3 regions of the Kitasatospora sp. NPDC004799 genome follow, and region 2 is predicted to be linked to each of the others. Evidence: predicted binding sites of a transcription regulator. Region 2 holds the regulator's gene; each other region holds the start of a gene.
What was found. The regulator HrcA, encoded in region 2, represses chaperone genes, less so after heat shock. The targets are predictions, from matches to a motif close to TTNGCACTCNGNNNNNCNGAGTGCNAA.
Positions count from the first base shown of each region.

Region 1: a site for HrcA is predicted at 4,535-4,561, ahead of ABZW03_RS01620 (FmdB family zinc ribbon protein). Genes of this name have one in related genera too.
Region 3: a site for HrcA is predicted at 3,925-3,951, ahead of groL (chaperonin GroEL). Genes of this name have one in related genera too.

Region 1 covers NZ_JBEXJK010000006.1:794-7,945, reverse strand. Annotated here, with positions in the region: gene ABZW03_RS01635 (penicillin acylase family protein) at 1-933, opposite strand, end outside; gene ABZW03_RS01630 (potassium/proton antiporter) at 1,173-2,657, shown strand; gene ABZW03_RS01625 (MFS transporter) at 3,012-4,358, shown strand; gene ABZW03_RS01620 (FmdB family zinc ribbon protein) at 4,573-4,881, shown strand; gene ABZW03_RS01615 (hypothetical protein) at 5,175-5,459, shown strand; gene mscL (large conductance mechanosensitive channel protein MscL) at 5,490-5,909, shown strand; gene ABZW03_RS01605 (hypothetical protein) at 5,973-6,152, opposite strand; gene ABZW03_RS01600 (sigma-70 family RNA polymerase sigma factor) at 6,333-7,152, opposite strand, start outside.
Region 2 covers NZ_JBEXJK010000014.1:6,640-13,791, forward strand. Annotated here, with positions in the region: gene hemW (radical SAM family heme chaperone HemW) at 1-813, shown strand, start outside; gene ABZW03_RS03470 (Uma2 family endonuclease) at 855-1,412, shown strand; gene ABZW03_RS03475 (DUF3097 domain-containing protein) at 1,403-2,236, opposite strand; gene ABZW03_RS03480 (hypothetical protein) at 2,268-2,852, opposite strand; gene htpX (zinc metalloprotease HtpX) at 2,888-3,835, opposite strand; gene hrcA (heat-inducible transcriptional repressor HrcA) at 4,125-5,159, shown strand; gene dnaJ (molecular chaperone DnaJ) at 5,238-6,377, shown strand; gene ABZW03_RS03500 (16S rRNA (uracil(1498)-N(3))-methyltransferase) at 6,456-7,152, shown strand, end outside.
Region 3 covers NZ_JBEXJK010000071.1:8,696-15,847, forward strand. Annotated here, with positions in the region: gene ABZW03_RS12335 (trehalose-6-phosphate synthase) at 1-78, opposite strand, end outside; gene ABZW03_RS12340 (glucosyl-3-phosphoglycerate synthase) at 116-1,153, opposite strand; SAM riboswitch class I at 1,266-1,401, shown strand; gene thrC (threonine synthase) at 1,418-2,725, shown strand; gene ABZW03_RS12350 (ubiquitin-like small modifier protein 1) at 2,751-3,029, shown strand; gene ABZW03_RS12355 (cold-shock protein) at 3,579-3,782, shown strand; gene groL (chaperonin GroEL) at 4,108-5,730, shown strand; gene ABZW03_RS12365 (hypothetical protein) at 5,844-6,209, shown strand; gene ABZW03_RS12370 (hypothetical protein) at 6,206-6,919, opposite strand; gene ABZW03_RS12375 (PadR family transcriptional regulator) at 6,986-7,152, shown strand, end outside.

The DNA of each region.
Region 1 (7,152 bases), on a different contig from region 2:
CTTGCCGGTGGTGGTGTGCGAGCCGGCGACCACCCAGGAGTTGGAACCGATGCCCTGGCCGGGGCGGCCGAGCAGCTGCGGCATCGAGTCGATCCGGTCGGTCAGGCCCTGCAGCATCGCCTTCGTGGTGGCCGCGCCCTGCGCGGTGGCGGTGCCGGGGGCCGCGCCGGACTGCGGGGAGCCGTCGGCGGGGCGGTAGTTGTCGCCCGCCACGGTGCCGGTCTTCACGATGGTGCCGTTGCGGGCGTACGGGTAGTCCGGGTACAGCTCGGCGATCTTGTCCGGGCCGAAGTCCTGGGCCAGCAGCGAGCGGTCGATCTCCTCCTGGAGGTTCCCGGAGAGGTTCCAGGCCATCGCCTTGAGCCAGGCCACCGAGTCGACCGGGGACCACTGCTCGGGCTGGTAGCCGCTGTTGACGGCGCCGAGCAGGCCGTACTCCAGCGAGGCCTTCGCGCCGCCGGGGTGCTCGGCGAGCCAGGCGTTCACGCCGTCCGAGTAGGCCTGGAGGTACTTCTTGGTCTCCGGCGACAGCTTGGTGTCGAACTCCTTCTGCGCCACCTGCCGCCAGCCCATGGTGCGGATGAAGGCGTCGGTGTCGACCTGGCCGTCGCCGAACATCTCGGAGAGCCGGCCCGCGGTGATGTGCCGGCGGACGTCCATCTCCCAGAAACGGTCCTGCGCCTGGACGTAGCCCTGGGCGCGGAACAGGTCCTCGCTGGTGTCGGCGTACAGCTGCGGGATGCCGTTGGCGTCCCGCTTGACGTCGACGGGCGCGCTCAGGCCCGCCACCTTGACACTGCCGTCGACCTCCGGGAAGGAGGCGCGGACCGCGGAGACCCCGCGGTAGCCGCCGTAGCCGGTACCGGCCACCAGCAGCACGACCAGCACGATCACGATCAGACGGGCGCGCCGGAACTTCTTCGAGCGGGGCATCTGGGTCCTTGCGGTCCTGACTTCGGGGCGGGCGGGCGTGTCCAGGGCCTGCGGCCGTGACAGGGCACCACATTAGGCCGAGTCGGCCGGGCACCGTGAACGGGGGACCAAGCTAAAGATATGGCAAAATGTTAGACTGCGTAACGATCCGCAAGAGGAGCATTGACGACTTCTTAACGGGTCGCCCCACAGCACCACCAGACACCCCGTCCGCCCCTGCCTGCCCGAGGTGCCCCTGCGTGAACGTCTCCCACCTGAACCAGCTCCTGCTCGAGTCCTCCGTGATCCTGCTGTTCGCGGTGGGCGCCGTACGGCTCTCCACCCGATCAGGGCTGCCCAGCCTGCTGATCTACCTGGGGATCGGCGTGGCGCTGGGCCAGAACGGGATCGGCATCACGTTCAACAACGCCGAGCTCACCCAGGTGCTCGGGTACGCGGCGCTCGTGGTGATCCTCGCCGAGGGCGGCCTCAAGACCAGCTGGCGGGAGATCAAGCCGGCGATGCCGGCCGCGACCGTGCTCGCCACCGTCGGCGTCGGCGTCAGCGTGTTCGCCACCGCGGCCGGCGCGCACTGGCTGGTCGGCCTCGACTGGCGGACCTCGCTGCTGCTGGGCGCCATCGTCTCCTCGACCGACGCGGCCGCCGTCTTCTCGGTGCTGCGGATGGTCCCGCTGCCGCACCGGCTCACCGGCCTGCTGGAGGCCGAGTCCGGCTTCAACGACGCGCCCGTGGTCATCCTGGTCGTCGCCTTCGCCACCACCGGGGAACTGGACTCCTGGTACGTCCTGATCGGCACGATCGTCGCCGAGCTGGCGATCGGCGCCGCGGTGGGCCTGGCGGTCGGGAAGATAGGCGCCTACGGGCTCAAGCACGTCGCACTGCCCTCCTCGGGCCTCTACCCGATCGCCGTGATGGCGCTCACCGTGCTCGCGTACGCCGGCGGCGCGCTGCTGCACGGCTCCGGCTTCCTCGCCGTCTACATCAGCGCGGTGATCCTCGGGAACTCCAAGCTGCCGCACGGCCCGGCCGTCCGGGGCTTCGCCGACGGGCTGGCCTGGATCGGGCAGATCGGCATGTTCGTGCTGCTCGGGCTGCTCGTCACGCCCGAGACCATGGGCGACGCGGTGGTGCCCGCGCTGGTGGTCGGCGGGGTGCTGGTGTTCCTGGCCCGGCCGCTGTCCGTGCTGGTCTCGCTGACCCCCTTCAAGGTCCCCGCCCGCGAGCAGGCGCTGCTGAGCTGGGCCGGGCTGCGCGGGGCGGTGCCCATCGTGCTGGCCACCATCCCGGTGGTGACGGGCGCGCACCGGGCCGAGGACGTCTTCAACATCGTCTTCATCCTGGTCGTCGTCTTCACCCTGCTCCAGGGGCCGACCCTGCCGTGGGTGGCCAGGCGGCTGCGGATCGACGAGGGCGACCTGGGCCAGGACCTGGGCATCGAGTCCGCCCCGCTGGAGAAGCTGCACGGGCACCTGCTGTCCGTCGCACTCTCGCCCTCCTCGAAGATGTCGGGGGTGGAGATCAGCGAGCTGCGGCTGCCCAAGGGGGCGGCGGTCACCCTGGTGGTGCGCGAGGGGAACTCCTTCGTGCCGGACAAGGCGACGGTGCTGCGCGGCGGGGACGAGCTGCTGGTCGTGACCACCGACGAGGTGGGCGAGGCGGCGGAGCGGCGGCTGCGGGCCGTGGACAAGGGCGGCAAGCTCGCGGGGTGGCTGAACGGGCGGTGAGGGCGGGGCCGGGGGCCTGGCGAGTTCCGGGCGGGGCCGGCGGGTTCGGCGGGCCCGTGGTGGGGCCGGTGGGTCCAGAGGGGCCGGCGGGCTTGTCGGGCCTGGAGGGCTGGCGTCGTCTACGCGCGTAACTGTATGCTGGTTCGACCACGTCGAATGACCACCGCTAGACCACCCCCAGCATCTGCCTGACGCAGAGTTGGCGCGACCGCTCGGCGGCCGCGGTCCGGCCCCCGGCCACCACGCCGGACCGACCCGGTATCTACCCCGGTCGACGCGCGAGAGGACGACTCTCGGCGCCGTCGGGGCTCCACCATGCCCTGCCGCGCTACCAGGCAGCAGGAAGGACCGACCGTGACGGCGCGCCGAACGGTCGACACCGCCGCGGACCACGCGGCCACCCCCGCAGCCCCGGCCCCCGCCCGCGTCGGGTACGGCGAGCTGCTGCGCACGCCCGGGGCCTGGACGTTCCTGTCCCCCGCCCTCGTCGCGCGGCTGCCGTACGCGATGCTCAGCATGGGCATCCTGCTGCTCGTCACCCAGACCCACGGCTCGTACGGCACCGCCGGTACGGTCACCGCGGTCGCCGCCGTCGCCCAGGCCCTGGTCGGGCCGCAGACCGGGCGGCTCGCCGACCGCTACGGCCAGGCCTCGGTGCTCGTCCCGACCGTCCTGGTGCACGCGGCCTCGGTCGGCGTGCTGATCGCGCTCGCGCTCGGCCACGCGCCCGCCTGGAGCCTGTTCCTGGCCGCCGTCCCGGCCGGGGCGAGCGTGCCGCAGGTCGGCGCGATGGTCCGGGCCCGCTGGGTGGCCAGGTTCACCGCGGACGGCGCCTCCGACGCCTCCGCGGCCCGGGTGAGCACCGCCTTCGCCTTCGAGTCCGTGACGGACGAGTTCACCTTCGTGATCGGCCCGATCCTGGCCTCCGGCATCGCCGCCCTCGCCAACCCGGCCACCGCCCTGGTCGCCGAGGCCGCGCTGACCCTAGTCGGCGGTCTGGCCTTCGCCGCCCAGCGCGGCACCGCCCCGGCCCGGATCGTGCCGCAGCCCGGCACCAAGCGGGTCTCGGCGCTCGCCTCCCCCGGTGTCCGGCTGCTGGCCGGGACCTTCCTCGGGGTCGGCGCGGTGTTCGGCGGCATGCAGGTCTCGGTGAACGCCTTCGCCGACTCGGTCGGGCAGCACGACGCCGGCGGCACCGTGTACGGGATCTTCGCCGGCGGCTCGATGCTGGCCGGTGTGCTGTACGGCGTCATCGCCTGGCGGCGGCCGGTGCAGCAGCGGATGCTGATCAGCTACGCGCTGCTGGTGCTGGGCTGCTCGGTGCTGTGGGCGATGCCCAACCTGGTCGCGCTGACCGTCGCCGGGCTGGTCTGCGGGCTGGCCATCGCGCCGACCCTGATCAGCGGCTACACGCTGGTCGAGACGCTGGTCGCGGACGGGGCCAAGACGGAGGCCTTCACCTGGCTGACCGGCGCCATCGGGCTGGGGCTGGCCGTCGGGTCGATGGCGGCGGGCCGGCTGATCGACGGGCACGGGCCGTCGGCCGGGTTCCTGGTGCCGGTCGCCGGGGCCGGGCTGGGGCTGGTCGCGCTGTTCTCGCTGCGGCACCTGCTGGTGGCGCCGAAGGGCGGGGTGGACACCGGTGCGCGGACCGCGGAGGGCGGGCGGCCGATGCAGCTGGCGGGTGTCGCCGAGGGCTGAGCGGGCGGCGGCCGAGGGGTCGGCGGGCTTGGCCGAAGGCCGGGCGGGCGGCGGCCGAAGGGTCGGCGGGCGGTGACCGAAGGCCGGGCGGGCGGTGGCCGGCGGGCGCTCCGGGGCCGATCTCACACCGGGGGTCGCTGGACTGTTCCAGCGGAATACCGCATCATTGACCATCGTTAGCACTCATCAGGCGAGAGTGCCAGGAGGAAGACAAGTGCCCACGTACCAGTACCAGTGCACCGAGTGCGGCAACGGCCTGGAGGCGGTGCAGAAGTTCACCGACGAGGCGCTGACCACGTGCCCCGACTGCCAGGGACGGCTCCGCAAGGTCTTCTCGGCCGTGGGCGTCGTGTTCAAGGGCTCCGGCTTCTACCGGACCGACAGCCGCTCCTCCTCCAGCAGCTCGGTGGGCGCCGGGTCGTCGTCGAGCACCTCGACGTCGTCGGCCGCGCCCGCGTCCTCCTCGACCTCGTCGAGCTCCGGCTCCTCGGCCTCGGCCAGCCCGGCTCCGGCCGCGAGCTGACCTCGGCGCCGGGCACCGGCCGGGCGGCTCACAGCTCACAGCTCAGGAAGGCCCGTCGGCCCCGCTTCACGCGGGGGCGGCGGGCCTTTCCGCGCTCCCGCCGCACGCTCCGCTCCCGGGCGTTTCAACACCTCGGGCGGGTCGAATTGCCCCGGACGAGTGAACGAAGCCGTCCATCGGGGCGGGTTGTCCACAGGCCTGGGGAAAGGGCTTTCCGAGTTCGCCGGAACCGCTCATCGTGTGGGCATCCGGTCCGCGAGGGGCCGGACCGCCGACACTCCGGAGGTGCGTCGATGACGACCGCGAGCTTCTCCCTTCCCCTGCCGCTCCCGCTGCCCGCGCCCGCCGTACCGCCCCGGCAGGAGCTGCCGAGCTTCCCGCCGATCCGGCGCGGCTGCGGCGGGTGGCACCGCTGGCGCAGCGCGGTGCGGCGGCGGGCCGGGGTGCCCGTCCTGGTGCTGCTCGCGGTGGCGGCGGCGCTGGCGCTGGGGCCCGCGCGGGCCGGGCTGCCGCCGCCCCAGGAGGGCGCGCTGGGCCGTACGGGTTGTCAATCCGGGATCGCGGAAGATCACCCGTGACCAGGGGGCGACTTCGTCGTTCGAGGCGGCATGAAAGGCTTCAAGGAATTCCTGCTGCGCGGAAATGTCGTCGAACTCGCCGTGGCCGTGGTCATCGGCGCGGCCTTCACCAACATCGTCAACGCCTTCGTCAAGGGCGTGATCAATCCGATCGTCGGCGTGTTCGGGACCAAGGACCTCGCGTCCTACAGTTCCTGCCTCAAGGGGCCCTGCGAGGTGAGCGCGACCGGTGAGGTCACGTCCGGGATCCTCATCCTGTGGGGCGGGGTGCTCAGCGCCGCGCTCCAGTTCCTGATCACCGCGGCGGTCGTCTACTTCGCTCTGATCGTGCCCATGAACAGGCTGGCGGCCCGCCGCAAGACCGACGCCGAGAAGGCGGCGGAACTCGAAGCCAAGGAGGTCAAGCTGCTGACCGAGATCCGCGACGCGCTGGTCGCGCCGACGCGCTGACCGGCAGGCGCCGCACGCCCCCGGTCCGCGTTCCTCAGCCCCCCGTTCCCCCGTCCCCGCTCCTCAGTCCCCGTGGTGCGGCGGGCGCTGGCTCAGGTACCAGTCCAGCCCCCGCCCACCGCTCTCCCCCGCCCCGGGGCGGCCGCCCCAGCCCGCGTCGGTGTCGTCGCTGGACTGCTGGTCCAACGGGTCCCGGAAGACCAGTCGGGCCTTGGCCGCCGCGGCCTTACCGGGCTCCCGCACCGCCTCGTCCTGCTCCGGCTGCCGGTCCTTGTCCTGTCCCTGCTCGCTCACGCTGTCCACTCCGTCGGTTCCGTCCCTCCCCTCCAGCCTAAGAGCCCGTGGCACGCCTCGGGCCCCGGTGCGGAGCGCTCCGCGCCAGGGCCCGGGTGAGGGCTCGGCCCACTGGGGCCGGCTGGTCCGTCAGGCGGCTTCGAAGCCCGCGTGGTCGGCGATCTTCTTCAGCTCGGCCAGCGCGTGCTTCTCGATCTGGCGGATCCGCTCGCGGGTGAGGCCGTGCTGCTTGCCCACCTCGGTGAGGGTGCGCTCGCGGCCGTCCTCCATCCCGTAGCGGGAGCGGATGATCGAGGCGGTGCGGTCGTCCAACCGCCCGATCAGGTCGTCCAGTTCCTCGCGGCGGAGCATGACCATCACGGCGTCCTCGGGGGACGTGGCCCCGGTGTCCTCGACGAGGTCACCGAACTGGGTCTCGCCCTCGTCGTCGACCGACATGTTGAGGCTGACCGGGTCCCGGGCCCAGTCCAGCACGTCCTTGATCCGGGCCTCGGTGGTGTCCAGCTCGGCCGCGATCTCGGCCGGCTCCGCCTCGCGGCCCAGCTCCTTGGACTTCTCCCGCTGCACCCGCCGGATCCGCCCCAGCTCCTCCACCAGGTGCACGGGCAGCCGGATGGTGCGGGACTGGTCGGCGATGGACCGGGTGATCGCCTGCCGGATCCACCACGTCGCGTACGTGGAGAACTTGAAGCCCTTGGCGTAGTCGAACTTCTCGACGGCGCGCACCAGGCCCGCGTTGCCCTCCTGGATGAGGTCGAGCAGCGGCAGGCCGCTGCGCGGGTAGCGACGGGCGACGGCGACCACGAGCCGGAGGTTGGAGCGGATGAAGACGTCCTTGGCGCGCTCGGCGTCGGCGGCTATCGCCTCCAGCTCCTCGCGCGTGGCGCCGTCGGGGAGTCCGCCCTCCTCCAGCAGGTGCTGGGCGTACACGCCGGCCTCGATCCGCAGC
Region 2 (7,152 bases):
TACCTGGCCGAACTGCGCGAGGGCGGCTACAACCGGCTCTCCTTCGGCATGCAGAGCGCCCGCCCGCACGTGCTGCGGCTGCTCGACCGCCACCACACCCCGGGCCGCCCCGAGGCCTGCGTGGCCGAGGCCCGCGCGGCCGGCTTCGAGCACGTCAACCTCGACCTCATCTACGGCACCCCGGGCGAGTCCGACGACGACTGGCGGGCCTCCCTGGACGCCGCCATCGGCGCCGGGCCCGACCACGTCTCCGCGTACTCGCTGATCGTCGAGGAGGGCACCCGGCTCGCCGCCCGGGTCAAGCGCGGCGAACTGCCGATGATCGACGACGACGTGCACGCCGACCGCTACCTGATCGCCGAGGAGGCGCTCAGCGCCGCCGGCTACTCCTGGTACGAGGTCTCCAACTGGGCCACCACCCCCGAGGGCCGCTGCCGCCACAACGAGCTCTACTGGACCGGCGCCGACTGGTGGGGCGCCGGCCCCGGCGCCCACAGCCACGTCGGCGGCGTCCGCTGGTGGAACGCCAAGCACCCCGCCGCCTACGCCCGGGCCCTCGCCGAGCACCGCACCCCGGCCCAGGCCCGCGAGGTGCTGGCCGACGAGGACCGCCGCGTCGAGCGCATCCTCCTGGAGCTGCGCCTCGCCGACGGCATCCCCCTCGACCTGCTCACCCCCACCGGCCGCAGGGCCGCCGACCGCCACCTCGCCGACGGCCTCCTCGCCGCCGGCCCGTACCAGCAGGGCCGCGCCGCCCTCACCCTCCAGGGGAGGCTGCTCGCGGACGCCGTCGTGCGTGACCTGGTGGACTGACATTCGTTAACGTGGGAGTCAGCCGTCGGAGGGAGCGTGCGATGACCGCCATCGATGATCGGATGACCGGGATCTTCGAGAACCTGGAGGTGCCGGAAGGCGTCAAGGCCGAACTCATCAGGGGGGAAATCGTGATGATGGCGGGGCCTGACATGGTCCACAACCTCATCGTCTCCGGGATTCAGCACCAGACCCCCTACGACCGATGGCGAACGCTTCAGACCCAGGACCTGATCATCTCCGGTGAGGCCAGTGAACCGCAGCCGGACCTCGTCGTCTTCGAGCGTGGTGCCGTCCCGGAGGCGGGCCGCTTGCTGCCCGCCTCCGCGGTGACCGTTGTGGTCGAGGTGGTTTCCAAGACCAGCGTGCACCGGGACTACCGGATCAAGCGTGAGATGTACGCCCAGGGCGGGATCCCGGCGTACCTCATCGTTGATCCGCTCAAGGGCGTCTGTGTGCTCCTCACCGAACTGACCACCGATACGGCTTCGGGCGCCCCGGTGTACTGGTCCGAGCGGACCACGAAGTTCGGTGACCCGATTCAGCTCGACCTGCTGGACATCACGCTCGACACCTCGGAATTCCAGACCTACTCCTGACCCGGCAGGGCCGTGAAGTCGATCAACTCCTCGACCCGGCCGAGGAGTTCGGGCTCCAGGTCCTTGTAGGAGTTCACCTTGGAGAGAATGTGCTTCCAGGCCGCCGGGGTGTCCACCGGCCAGCCGAGGCGGCGGCAGGTGCCCTCCTTCCAGTCCTCGCCCCGGGGGACGGCGGGCCAGGCGGGGATGCCCACGGACGAGGGCTTCACGGCCTGCCAGACGTCGATGTAGGGGTGGCCGACGACCAGCACCGAGTCCCCGGTGACCTGGGCGGCGATGCGGTGCTCCTTCGTCCCCGGGAGGAGGTGGTCGACCAGGACTCCGAGGCGGCGGCCGGGGCCGGGGGCGAAGTCGGCGACGATCGCGGGCAGGTCGTCGATGCCGCGCAGGTACTCGACGACCACGCCCTCGACCCGCAGGTCGTCGCCCCAGACCCGCTCGACCAGCTCGGCGTCGTGCCGGCCCTCGACGTAGATGCGGGACTCCCGGGCGACCCGGGCGCGGGCGTTCGGGACGGCGATCGAGCCGGAGGCGGTGCGGGCCGGGGTGCGGGGTGCCGCCGGGCCGGTGGGGCGGACCAGGGTGACGACCCGGCCCTCCAGCAGGAAGCCGCGCGGCACCAGCGGGAACACCCGGTGCTTGCCGAAGCGGTCCTCCAGGGTGACGGTGAACCCCTCGGCGGTCTTCTCGCAGCGCACCACCGCCCCGCAGAAGCCGGTCGCCGCCTCCTCGACCACCAGGTCCCGCTCGGCGGGCACCTCCGGGGCGGGCTGCTGCTTCTTCCACGGCGGGGTCAGGTCGGGTCCGTACTGGCGGCTGCGCATACGGGTGATCATAGGGAGGGCGGACGGCGCGTCAGAGGCCCGGCGCGCCCCAGACCGGGAACCAGCGGCCCAGGTCCTTCTCCAGCCGCAGGTCGTTCCCCAGCAGCGCGTTGACCTGCAGCTCCAGCGCGCTGTCGCGCTTCTCCCCGCCGCCGGGCACCGGGGCGAAGGGGTAGAAGGTGCCCCGCTTGTAGAGGTAGACCAGGGCCAGCGACCGCCCCCGCGGATCACGGAAGCCCACCAGCGAGCAGAGCAGCTGCGGCCCGAAGCCGTTCGCCTCCAGCTCGCTGTTGACCGCGTGCAGGTCGTTCACCAGCTCCGGCAGCTCCTCGGGCCGGTGCCGGGCCAGCAGCCAGGAGTAGCCGTAGGCGTCCCGGGAGGCCTCCACCGGGACTCCGCCGCGGCCGGTGTCGGCGTCCAGCAGCGCCCGGACCTGCTGCTCGACCTGGACGAAGGCCGCGCCCTCGACGGCGGCGAAGCAGACCGAGCCGAGCCCGGTGGGGGTGAAGCCGGCCCCGGCCTCCAGGGTGAGCGCGGCGGACGGCACGCCGAACAGCTGGTCGAGGTCGGGCCTGACGGGCTTGCTGCGGCCGAACAGGGCGTCCAGGAATCCCATGGGGGTCCTTTCGGGAACGGGCGGGAACGGGGGCGTCAGCGGCCGAGCTGCTCGGAGATCCGCGCCAGCTGCGCCAGCCGCTGCTCCAGGCTCGGGTGGGTGGACAGCAGCTGCGAGGCGGCCTCCCGGGCGCTCAGCGCGGGGGCGAAGTAGAAGGCGTTGTACGGCTGCGCCTGGCGCAGGTCCTTGGTGGGGATGGCGGCGATCTGCCCGGTCACCTTGGTGAGCGCGGCGGCCAGGGCGCTGGGCCGGCCGGTGAGCTGGGCGGCGGCCCGGTCCGCGGCCAGCTCGCGGTAGCGGGACAGCAGCCGGGTGAGCAGGAAGCTGATCGCGTAGACGACCATCGACACCAGCGGGACGACCAGCGCCAGGACGGCCGCGCTCTGGTCGTTGTTGTTGCGCCCGCCGCCCATGAACCCGCCGTACACGGCGATCCGGGTCATCGCCCCGGCGAGGACGCCGAGGAAGCCGGCGATCGTCATCACCGCGACGTCCCGGTGGGCGACGTGCGACAGCTCGTGCGCGAGCACGCCCTCCAGCTCCTCCGGTTCCAGCCGGCGCAGCAGCCCGGTGGTCACGCAGACCACCGCGTTCTGCGGGTTGCGGCCGGTGGCGAAGGCGTTCGGCATGTCGTTGTCGGCGACCGCCACCCGGGGCTTGGGCATGTCGGCCAGCGCGCAGAGCCGGTCGACGGTGCCGTGCAGCTGGGGGAACTCCTCCGGGGACACCCGGTGGGCGCCCATCGCCCGCTCGGTGATCCGGTCGCTGAACCAGAACTGGGCCACGAACAGCCCGCCGGAGATCAGCACGATCAGTGGCCAGGCGCCGCGCAGCAGCGCGATCAGCAGGCCCGTGAAACCGACGTACAGCAGCCCGATCACGAACATCGTGGCGACCATGCGGCCGGTCAGGCCGCGGTCGGGCGCGAAGGGGGTACCCCCGGCCGGAGGCTGGGGGAGGGTGTGCTGGCCCGAGCTCGACATCGCTTGCTCCTCCGTTCGCCGTCGCTTTCGATGCTGCCACCCGGACGGCCTCCCGGCACCACCCCGGCGCCGACCGGACCGAACCGCCGGGGCCCCGCGGGCCGTGGGCGGAACTGCGGGGAGGATCACCCCGGTCGGGCCGTTCCTGCCGTAGGACCCGGGCCGTACACTGGCAGGTACGGTTTTGGCACTCGCGTGTTCAGAGTGCCAGGAACGGGGGCTTCCCGGAGGGGCCCGCAGCAGCGAGGGACACAGTCGGACAACGTGCGAAGACGGAGGTGCGTGCCCCATGGCCGGTGAGGTCCGCCAGCTGGACGAACGCAAGCTCGCCGTGCTCCGCGCGATCGTGCAGGACTACGTGGGCACCGAGGAGCCGGTCGGTTCCAAGGCCCTGGTGGAACGGCACAACCTCGGGGTCTCCCCGGCGACCGTCCGCAACGACATGGCGGCGCTGGAGGAGGAGGGGTACATCCACCAGCCGCACACCAGCGCCGGCCGCATCCCGACCGACAAGGGGTACCGCCTCTTCGTCGACAAGCTCGCCGAGATCAAGCCGATGAGCGCCCCCGAGCGCCGGGCCATCCGGCACTTCCTGGACGGCGCGGTCGACCTGGACGACGTGGTCGCCCGCACGGTGCGGCTGCTCGCCCAGCTGACCCGGCAGGTCGCGGTGGTGCAGTACCCCTCGCTGAGCCGCTCCACCGTCCGGCACATCGAGCTGGTGGCGCTGGCCCCGGCGAAGGTGATGCTGGTGCTGATCACCAACACCGGCCGGGTCGAGCAGCGGATGGTCGACTGCCCGGGCGCGGTCGGCGAGACGGTGCTGGCGGACCTGCGGGCCCGGATCAACGCGAGGGCCGCCGGCCGGCGCCTCCCCGAGGTCCCGGGGCTGCTGGAGGAGCTGCCGGCGCACTTCGAGCAGGCCGACCGGCCGACCGTCAGCACGGTCCTGGCGACCCTGTTCGAGACGCTCGCCGAGCAGAACGAGGAGCGGATCATGCTGGCCGGCACGGCCAACCTGACCCGCTTCGGGCACGACTTCCCGCTCACCATCCAGCCCGTGCTGGAGGCCCTGGAGGAGCAGGTCGTCCTGCTCCGCCTCCTGGGTGAGACCGCGGACGCCGCGATGACGGTCCGGATCGGGCGGGAGAACGCCTACGAGGGGCTGAATTCCACCTCGATCGTTTCGGTCGGCTACGGTTCGGGCGACGAGAGCGTGGCGAAACTGGGTGTGATCGGTCCGACCCGGATGGACTACCCGGGCACAATGGGGGCGGTGCGAGCGGTGGCGCGGTACGTGGGCCAGATCCTGGCCGAGTCCTAGCAAGCGGCCGTCGTTGAAACCCTTAACGGCGGCTAACCAGTCGCAGCACTACTACAGGCGGAACAAGCGGAGCATTTGGTGGCCACGGACTACTACGCGGTACTCGGCGTCCGACGGGATGCGGGGCAGGACGAGATCAAGAAGGCGTTCCGGCGCCTGGCACGCGAACTGCACCCGGACGTCAACCCGGACCCGAAGACGCAGGAGCGGTTCAAGGAGATCAACGCCGCCTACGAGGTGCTCTCCGACCCGCAGAAGCGTCAGGTCTACGACCTCGGCGGGGACCCGCTGTCCCCGGGCGGCGGCGGGGCGGGCGGCTTCGGGGCCGGCGCGGCCGGCTTCGGCTTCTCCGACATCATGGACGCCTTCTTCGGCGCCGCGGCCGGCCAGCGCGGCCCGCGCTCGCGCACCCGCCGCGGCCAGGACGCCATGATCCGGCTGGAGATCACCCTGGAGGAGGCCGCCTTCGGCACCACCAAGGAACTCCAGGTCGACACCGCCGTCACCTGCACCACCTGCAGCGGCGAGGGCGCGGCCCCCGGCACCTCCGCGCAGACCTGTGACATGTGCCGCGGCAAGGGCGAGGTCTCCCAGGTCACCCGGTCCTTCCTGGGCCAGGTCATGACCTCCCGCCCCTGCCCGCAGTGCCAGGGCTTCGGCACCGTCGTGCCGACCCCGTGCCCGGAGTGCGCCGGCGACGGCCGGGTGCGGGCCCGCCGCACCCTGACCGTCAAGATCCCGGCCGGTGTCGACAACGGCACCCGGATCCAGCTGGCCGGCGAGGGCGAGGTCGGCCCCGGCGGCGGCCCGGCCGGCGACCTGTACGTGGAGATCGCCGAGACCACCCACACCATCTTCCAGCGGCGCGGGGACGACCTGCACTGCACCGTCACCATCCCGATGACGGCGGCCGCGCTCGGCACCCAGGTGCCGCTGCAGACCCTGGACGGCCTGGAGGAGGTCGACATCCGGCCCGGCACCCAGTCCGGCCAGTCGATCCCGCTGCACGGCCGGGGCATCACCCACCTGCGCGGCGGCGGCCGGGGCGACCTGATAGTGCACGTCGAGGTGAAGACGCCCAGCAAGCTCGACGCCGAGCAGGAGGAGCTGCTGCGCCGCCTCGCGGTGCTGCGCGGCGAGGAGCGGCCGTCCGGCCAGTTCGCGCCGGGCCAGCAGGGCCTGTTCTCCCGGCTGAAGGACGCCTTCAACGGCCGGTAGTCGTCCGCGGAGGGGTGCCGGGGGAAGGCCCCCGGCACCCCTTCCGTGTTCCCGTCCCACTTTCGGAGGTTCCCCGTCATGACCGCGCCCGTCTTCTTCGTCGAGACCGAGCGGATCGCCACCGCCGCGCCCGGGGCCGTGGTGCGCCTGGACGGCCCGGAGGGGCGGCACGCGGCCGCGGTGAAGCGGCTGCAGCCGGGCGAGGCGGTGACCCTGGCCGACGGGCTGGGGCTCGGCGTGGACGGCACGGTCGCCGAGGTGCTCGGCAAGGACGAGGTCGACGTGGCGGTCGCCGCCGTGCGCCGGGAACCGGAGCCCGCGCCGCGGATCGTGGTCGTCCAGGCGCTGCCCAAGGGCGACCGCGGCGAGCTGGCCGTGGAGACGATGACCGAGGTCGGCGTGGACGTGGTGATCCCGTGGTCCGCCTCGCGCTGCATCACCCAGTGGAAGGGCGACCGCGGCGCCAAGGCGCTCGCCAAGTGGCGGGCCACCGCCCGGGAGGCGGGCAAGCAGTCCCGCCGGCTGCGCTTCCCCCTGGTGCGGGACGTGATGACCACCCGGCAGCTGACGCCGGTGCTGGCCGGGGCCGCGTTCGCCGCCGTGCTGCACGAGGAGGGCGCCGAGCCGCTCGCGCACGCCGGGCTGCCGGAGGGCGGGGACATCGTCCTGGTGGTCGGCCCGGAGGGCGGGGTCTCCCCGGAGGAGCTGGCCGCCTTCGCCGAGGCGGGCGCGAAGCCGTACCGGCTGGGCCCCTCGGTGCTGCGCACCTCCACCG
Region 3 (7,152 bases), on a different contig from region 2:
CACCGGTCCCCGGTTGGAGGCGACCAGGACGGGGGCGGTGCCGGTCGCGCTCGAACGGTTGGTCGTGAGATCGCCCATGGTTGGGATGTTGCCGGGGTGGTGGGGCGGCAAACGTTCAGTGGCGGGTCGCGTACTCGGGGACGGTGTGCATCGGGGGGCGCTCCAGGGCGGTCACGGGGTGGGTGTGCGCGGCGAACGCGCGGGTTTCCGGGTCGCGGGTGAACTGGGTGAGGTGGGGGTGGACGAGGTCGGCGGAGGCCTTGAGCCGGTGGGTGCGGTCGAGGCGTTCCAGGGCGGTCCGGTAGATGGTGGCGGCCATCCGGCCGAGCGCCTGGCCGTCCTGGTGGCGGTGGTGCCGGACGCCGACGTCCACCTGGGCCAGGGCGTCCAGGCCGGCCAGCTCCAGGGCGTCGACCAGCAGGCCGAGTTCGACGCCGTAGCCGGTGGGGAAGGGCAGCCGTTCGAGCAGTGAGCGGCGGGCCGCGTACTCGCCGCCGAGGGGCTGGACGAAACCGGCGAGTTCCGGCCAGTGGAGGTTCAGGAGTGGGCGGGCGACGAGTTCGGTGACCCGGCCGCCGCCGGCGGGCAGGACGGCGCCCTCCGACTCCAGCGGGCGGTCGTACATGGCCTTGACCAGCTGGATGGACTCGTCGGTCAGCAGCGGGCCGACGATGCCGGAGACGAAGGCCGGGTCGAACTCGCGCAGGTCGGCGTCGACGAAGCAGACGATGTCGCCGTGGGTCACCAGCAGGGAGCGCCAGAGCACCTCGCCCTTGCCCGGGACGGCGGGCAGGCGGGGGAGGATCAGGTCGCGGTGCTCCACCCGGGCGCCGGCCTCGGCGGCGACGGCGGCGGTGGCGTCGGTGGAGCCGGAGTCCACGACGACGAGTTCGTCGACGAGCGGGAGGCCCTCCATCAGCTCGCGGCGGATGGTGCGGACGATGTCGCCGACGGTGGCCTCCTCGTCCAGGGCGGGGAGGACCACGCTGACGGTGCGGCCGGTGCGCTCCTTGGCGTCGAGGAGGGTGCGGACCGGCCGGTCGGCCGCGCTCCAGGAGCGGCGGCGCAGCCAGGACGCCGCCTGCGGGAGGAGCTCGGGGGTCGGTTCGGCGGGCACGGAGGTCTCCTCGGCGGGGTCGGTGGGACGTGTCATCTCGCTTGGCGGACGGTCCCGTTCAGGATTGACGCCTTCGGATACAGTCTTCGTACAGCGGTCGGACCTTTGCACGCCGGGGTCGCCGCCCACGCACCACCACAATTTCACAAGCTCATCCAGAGGGACTGAGGGAACGGCCCGTTGACGTCCCGGCAACCTTCTCGCGCGGCTGTCGTCGACAGGCCCCGGCGGGACAGGTGCCAATTCCGGCCCGTGTCGCGACCGCGACACGGGGAAGATGAGGAGAGAGGCCTCGCCATCATGGCTATCGACACCGCCGCACCCTCCCCCAGCCTTCGGCCGGGGGGACCCCCACCCGTCGACCTCGGCCCCGCCGCCGCGCTGTCCTGTCGCGAGTGCGGCACCCGCTTCCCGCTCGGCCCCAGCTTCGCGTGCCTGGAGTGCTTCGGCCCGCTGGAGATCGCCTACGAGTTCGGCAGCGAGGGCGCCGAGGAGCTGCGCAAGCGGATCGAGGCCGGCCCGGCCTCCATCTGGCGGTACGCGCCGCTGCTGCCGGTTCCGGCCGACGTGGCGTCGAAGCCCAACCTGAACCCGGGGTGGACCCCGCTGGTGAAGGCGGACAACCTGGGCCGCGAGCTCGGTTTCACCGCCCAGCTGCACATCAAGGACGACTCCGGGAACCCGACCCACTCGTTCAAGGACCGGGTGGTCGCGTGCGCGATCGAGGCGGCCCGGGCGTTCGGGTACACCACGCTGTCCTGCTCCTCCACCGGCAACCTGGCCGGCGCGGTGGGGGCGGCGGCGGCCCGCGCAGGGTTCCGGTCCTGCGTGTTCATCCCGCACGACCTGGAGCAGGGCAAGGTCGTCATGGCCGGGGTGTACGGCGGCGAACTGGTCGGCATCGAGGGCAACTACGACGACGTGAACCGCTTCTGCTCGGAGCTGATCGGCGACCCGGCCGGCGAGGGCTGGGGCTTCGTCAACGTGAACCTGCGGCCGTACTACGGCGAGGGCTCCAAGACGCTGGCGTACGAGATCTGCGAGCAGCTCGGCTGGCGGCTGCCGGAGCAGATCGTGATCCCGATCGCCTCGGGCTCGCAGCTGACGAAGATCGACAAGGGTCTGCAGGAGCTGATCAGGCTCGGCCTGGTCGAGGACCGGCCGTACAAGGTCTTCGGCGCCCAGGCCGAGGGCTGCTCGCCGGTGTCGGCCGCGTTCAAGGCCGGCCGGGACGTGATCAAGCCGGTCAAGCCGAACACCATCGCCAAGTCGCTGGCGATCGGCAACCCCGCCGACGGCCCGTACGTGCTGGACATCGCCCGCCGGACCGGTGGCGCGGTCGAGGACGTCACGGACGCCGAGGTCGTGGCGGCGATCCGGCTGCTGGCGCGGACCGAGGGCGTCTTCGCCGAGACCGCGGGCGGGGTGACCGTCGGCGTGCTCAAGAAGCTGGTCGAGACCGGGCAGCTGGACCCGGCCAAGGAGACCGTCGCGATCAACACCGGCGACGGCCTGAAGACCCTGGACGCCGTCTCCGACGCCGGGATGACCACCGTCATCCGCCCGACGCTGGACTCGTTCCGCGCCGCCGGCCTCGCGTCCGCCTGAACCACCCGCCCCCGCAAGGAGAGTCATGAGCGCCAACGTCCGCATTCCCACCATCCTGCGCACCTACACCGGCGGCGCCGCAGAGGTGACCGCCGAGGGGGCCACCCTGGCCGAGGTCATCGCCGACCTGGAGAAGAACCACGCCGGCATCTCGGCCCGCATCCTGGACGACACCGGCAAGCTGCGCCGCTTCGTGAACGTCTACGTGAACGACGACGACGTGCGGTTCGCCGAGGGCCTGGCGACCGAGATCAAGGACGGCGCCAGCGTCTCGATCATCCCGGCGGTGGCCGGCGGCTGCTGAGCCGCCACGGGAACCAGCGGTCGCCCACGCGTACGGAATTCGGCTCTCCGTATGCGCGGGCGACCGCCTGCATTTCGGCGGGAATATTTCCGGGTCGAGTCGGAGTAGAGTGTGGCTCGGCTGGGAACAGGGTTTTCTTTTCGGCCCCGCCGCGTTCGACCCTCCGCGTTCGATCCGGGGGCGTCCGGCCGCCGGGAGCGGCCACGGAAACATGTCAGGCAGATGTCAGAATTCCCGCGGACATTTGGGTAATTCGTCCGCTATGTCCGGCGTGGAATGCCGAGATTATTCCGATTCGGCCCGTCCTGTCCCTTGATACGCCGGCGGAATTACCGGTGGCTGACCCTGTTGCAGAGGGCGTCGATCCGGATACATTCAGCGGCGGTCGACGCAATCACCCGCTCACCGGAAGCCGCTTGGCGTCCCGCGCGGAGGGTTGCGGCGTGCACGGCTGCGCCCAGGGGGGGTTCCCCGGGCCGGCCTTCAACCAACCCGGGCCCGCGACCTGCGGGCGCGTGAAGGGCCAGCACAGCACTAGGGGAGTTCGGAATGGCTCAGGGCACCGTCAAGTGGTTCAACGCGGAGAAGGGCTACGGCTTCATCGCGGTCGACGGTGGTGCGGACGTCTTCGTCCACTACAGCGCGATCCAGATGGACGGCTACCGCACCCTCGAGGAGGGCCAGCGGGTCGAGTTCGAGATCTCTCAGGGACAGAAGGGCCCGCAGGCGGACATGGTCCGCGCCGCGGGCTGACCCCTTCCGACCCCAGGAGCTCGGCGCGGCCCTACGGCTGGTGACCACTCGCTTCTCGACGGGCCCGTACGACGCGTGTCGTACGGGCCCGTCGGCGTTCTCCGGGGCGGCCCCGGCGGCGGCTCGCGGGTTGGCGATTGGGCTTGCACTCGACCACCCGGAGTGCTAATCATTGGCGTTAGCACTCACAGCGTGAGAGTGACAGCGGACCGGGTCGGTGAGGCCCCCGGGAGCGGTAGGGGAAAAGACCCCCGCACACCAGGGCCGTCCGTCGCGGGCACCCCTTGGTCCGAGCAGTCGACCGTGTCCCGGAGGACCACTTCTGATGGCCAAGATCATCGCCTTTGATGAGGAAGCTCGCCGCGGCCTTGAGCGTGGCATGAACCAGCTCGCCGACGCAGTGAAGGTCACGCTCGGCCCCAAGGGTCGCAACGTCGTGCTGGAGAAGAAGTGGGGCGCCCCCACGATCACCAACGACGGTGTCTCCATCGCCAAGGAGATCGAGCTCGAGGACCCGTACGAGAAGATCGGCGCGGAGCTCGTCAAGGAGGTCGCCAAGAAGACGGACGACGTCGCGGGTGACGGCACCACCACCGCCACCGTGCTCGCCCAGGCCCTGGTTCGCGAGGGTCTGCGCAACGTCGCCGCCGGCGCCAACCCGATGGCCCTGAAGCGCGGCATCGAGAAGGCCGTCGCCGCCGTCTCCGACCAGCTGCTGGCCCAGGCCAAGGACGTGGAGACCAAGGAGCAGATCGCCTCCACCGCCTCCATCTCCGCCGCCGACACCCAGATCGGCGAGCTGATCGCCGAGGCCATGGACAAGGTCGGCAAGGAAGGCGTCATCACCGTCGAGGAGAGCAACACCTTCGGTCTGGAGCTCGAGCTCACCGAGGGCATGCGCTTCGACAAGGGCTACATCTCCGCCTACTTCGCGACCGACCTGGAGCGCATGGAGGCGACCTTCGAGGACCCGTACATCCTCATCGCCAACTCCAAGATCGGCTCGGTCAAGGACCTGCTCCCGCTGCTGGAGAAGGTCATGCAGAGCGGCAAGCCGCTGGTCATCATCGCCGAGGACGTCGAGGGCGAGGCCCTGTCGACCCTGGTCGTGAACAAGATCCGTGGCACCTTCAAGTCCGTCGCCGTCAAGGCCCCGGGCTTCGGTGACCGCCGCAAGGCCATGCTCGGCGACATCGCCATCCTCACCGGTGGCACCGTGATCTCCGAGGAGGTCGGCCTCAAGCTGGAGAACGCCGGCATCGACCTGCTGGGCACCGCCCGCAAGGTGGTCATCACCAAGGACGAGACCACCATCGTCGACGGTGGCGGCGACAGCGAGCAGGTCGCGGGCCGCGTGAACCAGATCCGCGCCGAGATCGAGAACAGCGACTCGGACTACGACCGCGAGAAGCTCCAGGAGCGCCTCGCCAAGCTGGCCGGCGGCGTGGCCGTCATCAAGGCCGGCGCGGCCACCGAGGTGGAGCTCAAGGAGCGCAAGCACCGCATCGAGGACGCCGTCCGCAACGCCAAGGCCGCCGTCGAGGAGGGCATCGTCGCCGGTGGTGGCGTCGCCCTGCTGCAGGCCGGTGTCGCCTTCGACAAGCTGGAGCTGGACGGCGACGAGGCCACCGGTGCCAACATCGTCAAGGTCGCGCTGGAGGCCCCGATCAAGCAGATCGCGACCAACGCCGGCCTGGAGGGTGGCGTCGTGGTGGAGAAGGTGCGCAACCTCCCCGCCGGTCACGGCCTGAACGCCGCCACCAACGAGTACGTCGACCTGGTCGCCGAGGGCATCATCGACCCGGCCAAGGTCACCCGCTCCGCGCTGCAGAACGCCGCCTCCATCGCGGCGCTGTTCCTCACCACCGAGGCCGTCATCGCCGACAAGCCGGAGAAGGCCGCCGCGGCCGCCGGCGGCGGCATGCCGGGCGGTGACATGGACTTCTGATCCTGATCGTTCCGATCGGATCGGTTGATTCCCCGTCCGTGTGGGCGGCTCCCTTCGGGGGGCCGCCCACACGGCGTTTCCGGTGTCGTCGGGTCGTTGGGGAGAATGGACGGATGGCTTCCGACGACATCGAGACCGCCCTGCACAACGCGCGGGCACTGATCCTGGCCGACCTCACCGCGCGGGACGTGGCGGACGCCGCCGTCGTCTCGCTGGTGGAGCAGGCCGTCACGCACCGCCGCTGGTGGCTGGAGCAGTGGCCGGACGGCACCGAGTACGTGCTCGGCCTGGTCGCCCAGGACGTCCAGGACGCGCTGCTGGAGGCGTACGGGCGCTGGCCGCTGTGCGCCGACTGCGCGGCCGACGGGGACCCGCACGCGCTGAGCGTGGAGCCCGAGCTGGGGCCGGAGCCGCACTGGGTGTGCGGCAAGCGGGGCGTGGCGGTGGCTCCGGTGGGGAAGCTGGACCGGCTCGTCTAGCCGGTCAGCGCGTGGAGCTCGGCGGTCAGGTTGGCGCGGGCGGCCGCCGTGAAGCGGTCCCGGGCGGCGGGGGTGCGGTAGAGCGCGGGCAGGGCGAGCAGGTGGCGCAGCACGGCGGCCCGGCCGGCCGTGAAGTCCGGGGCGGGGACGAAGCCGTACTCCTCGCGGACGGCGGCCGCGTACGCCGCGTACGCCCCGGGGGCGCCGCCGAGGACGGCGAGGTCCGCGTCGCAGAGCACCTCGCCGTCGCGGTCGCCGGGGGCGGGGTCGTGGCCGACGGTGAGCAGCACCAGGCGCTCGACCTCGGCGACCCGTTCGGCGGGCAGCCCGGCGGCGGTCAGCGCGCGGACGGCCAGGGCGGCGCTGCGCTCCTCGTTCTCGGTGCGGTCGGGGCGGTAGACGGCGTCGTGGAACCAGGCCGCGAGGCGGACGGCGTCCGGGTCGTCGGCGTGGCCGGCCAGCTCGTCGACCTGCCGCAGCACCGCGCGCAGGTGCGCGACGGTGTGGTAGCGGCGCTGCGGCTCCGACCAGCGGCGCAGCAGCTCCCGGCCGTACGGCTCGGGGTCGACGGCGGCGCCGCAGCGGTGCAGCAGGGCGGTCCAGGCGGCGAGCAGGTCCTCGGCGCGGTCCTCGGCGGGCGGGGCTTCGGCGAGGTCCCCGGCGGGTGCGACGACGGCGGGCGGGGCTTCGGCGGGCGGGTGTTCCGGCATGGCGACCATTGTGGCGGCCGGGCCGGGCGCTGGACCTATAGGTAGGTTGGCGATATATGTAGGCGTATGACAGAACGCTCCATGCAGGAGCCCACGCTGCTGCTGCTCACCGCGCTGGCCGACGCCCCGCGGCACGGCTACGCGCTCATCCAGGAGATCGCCGCGATCTCCGACGGCCGGGTCAAGATGCGCACCGGCACCCTCTACGGGGCGCTCGACCGGCTGCTGGGCCA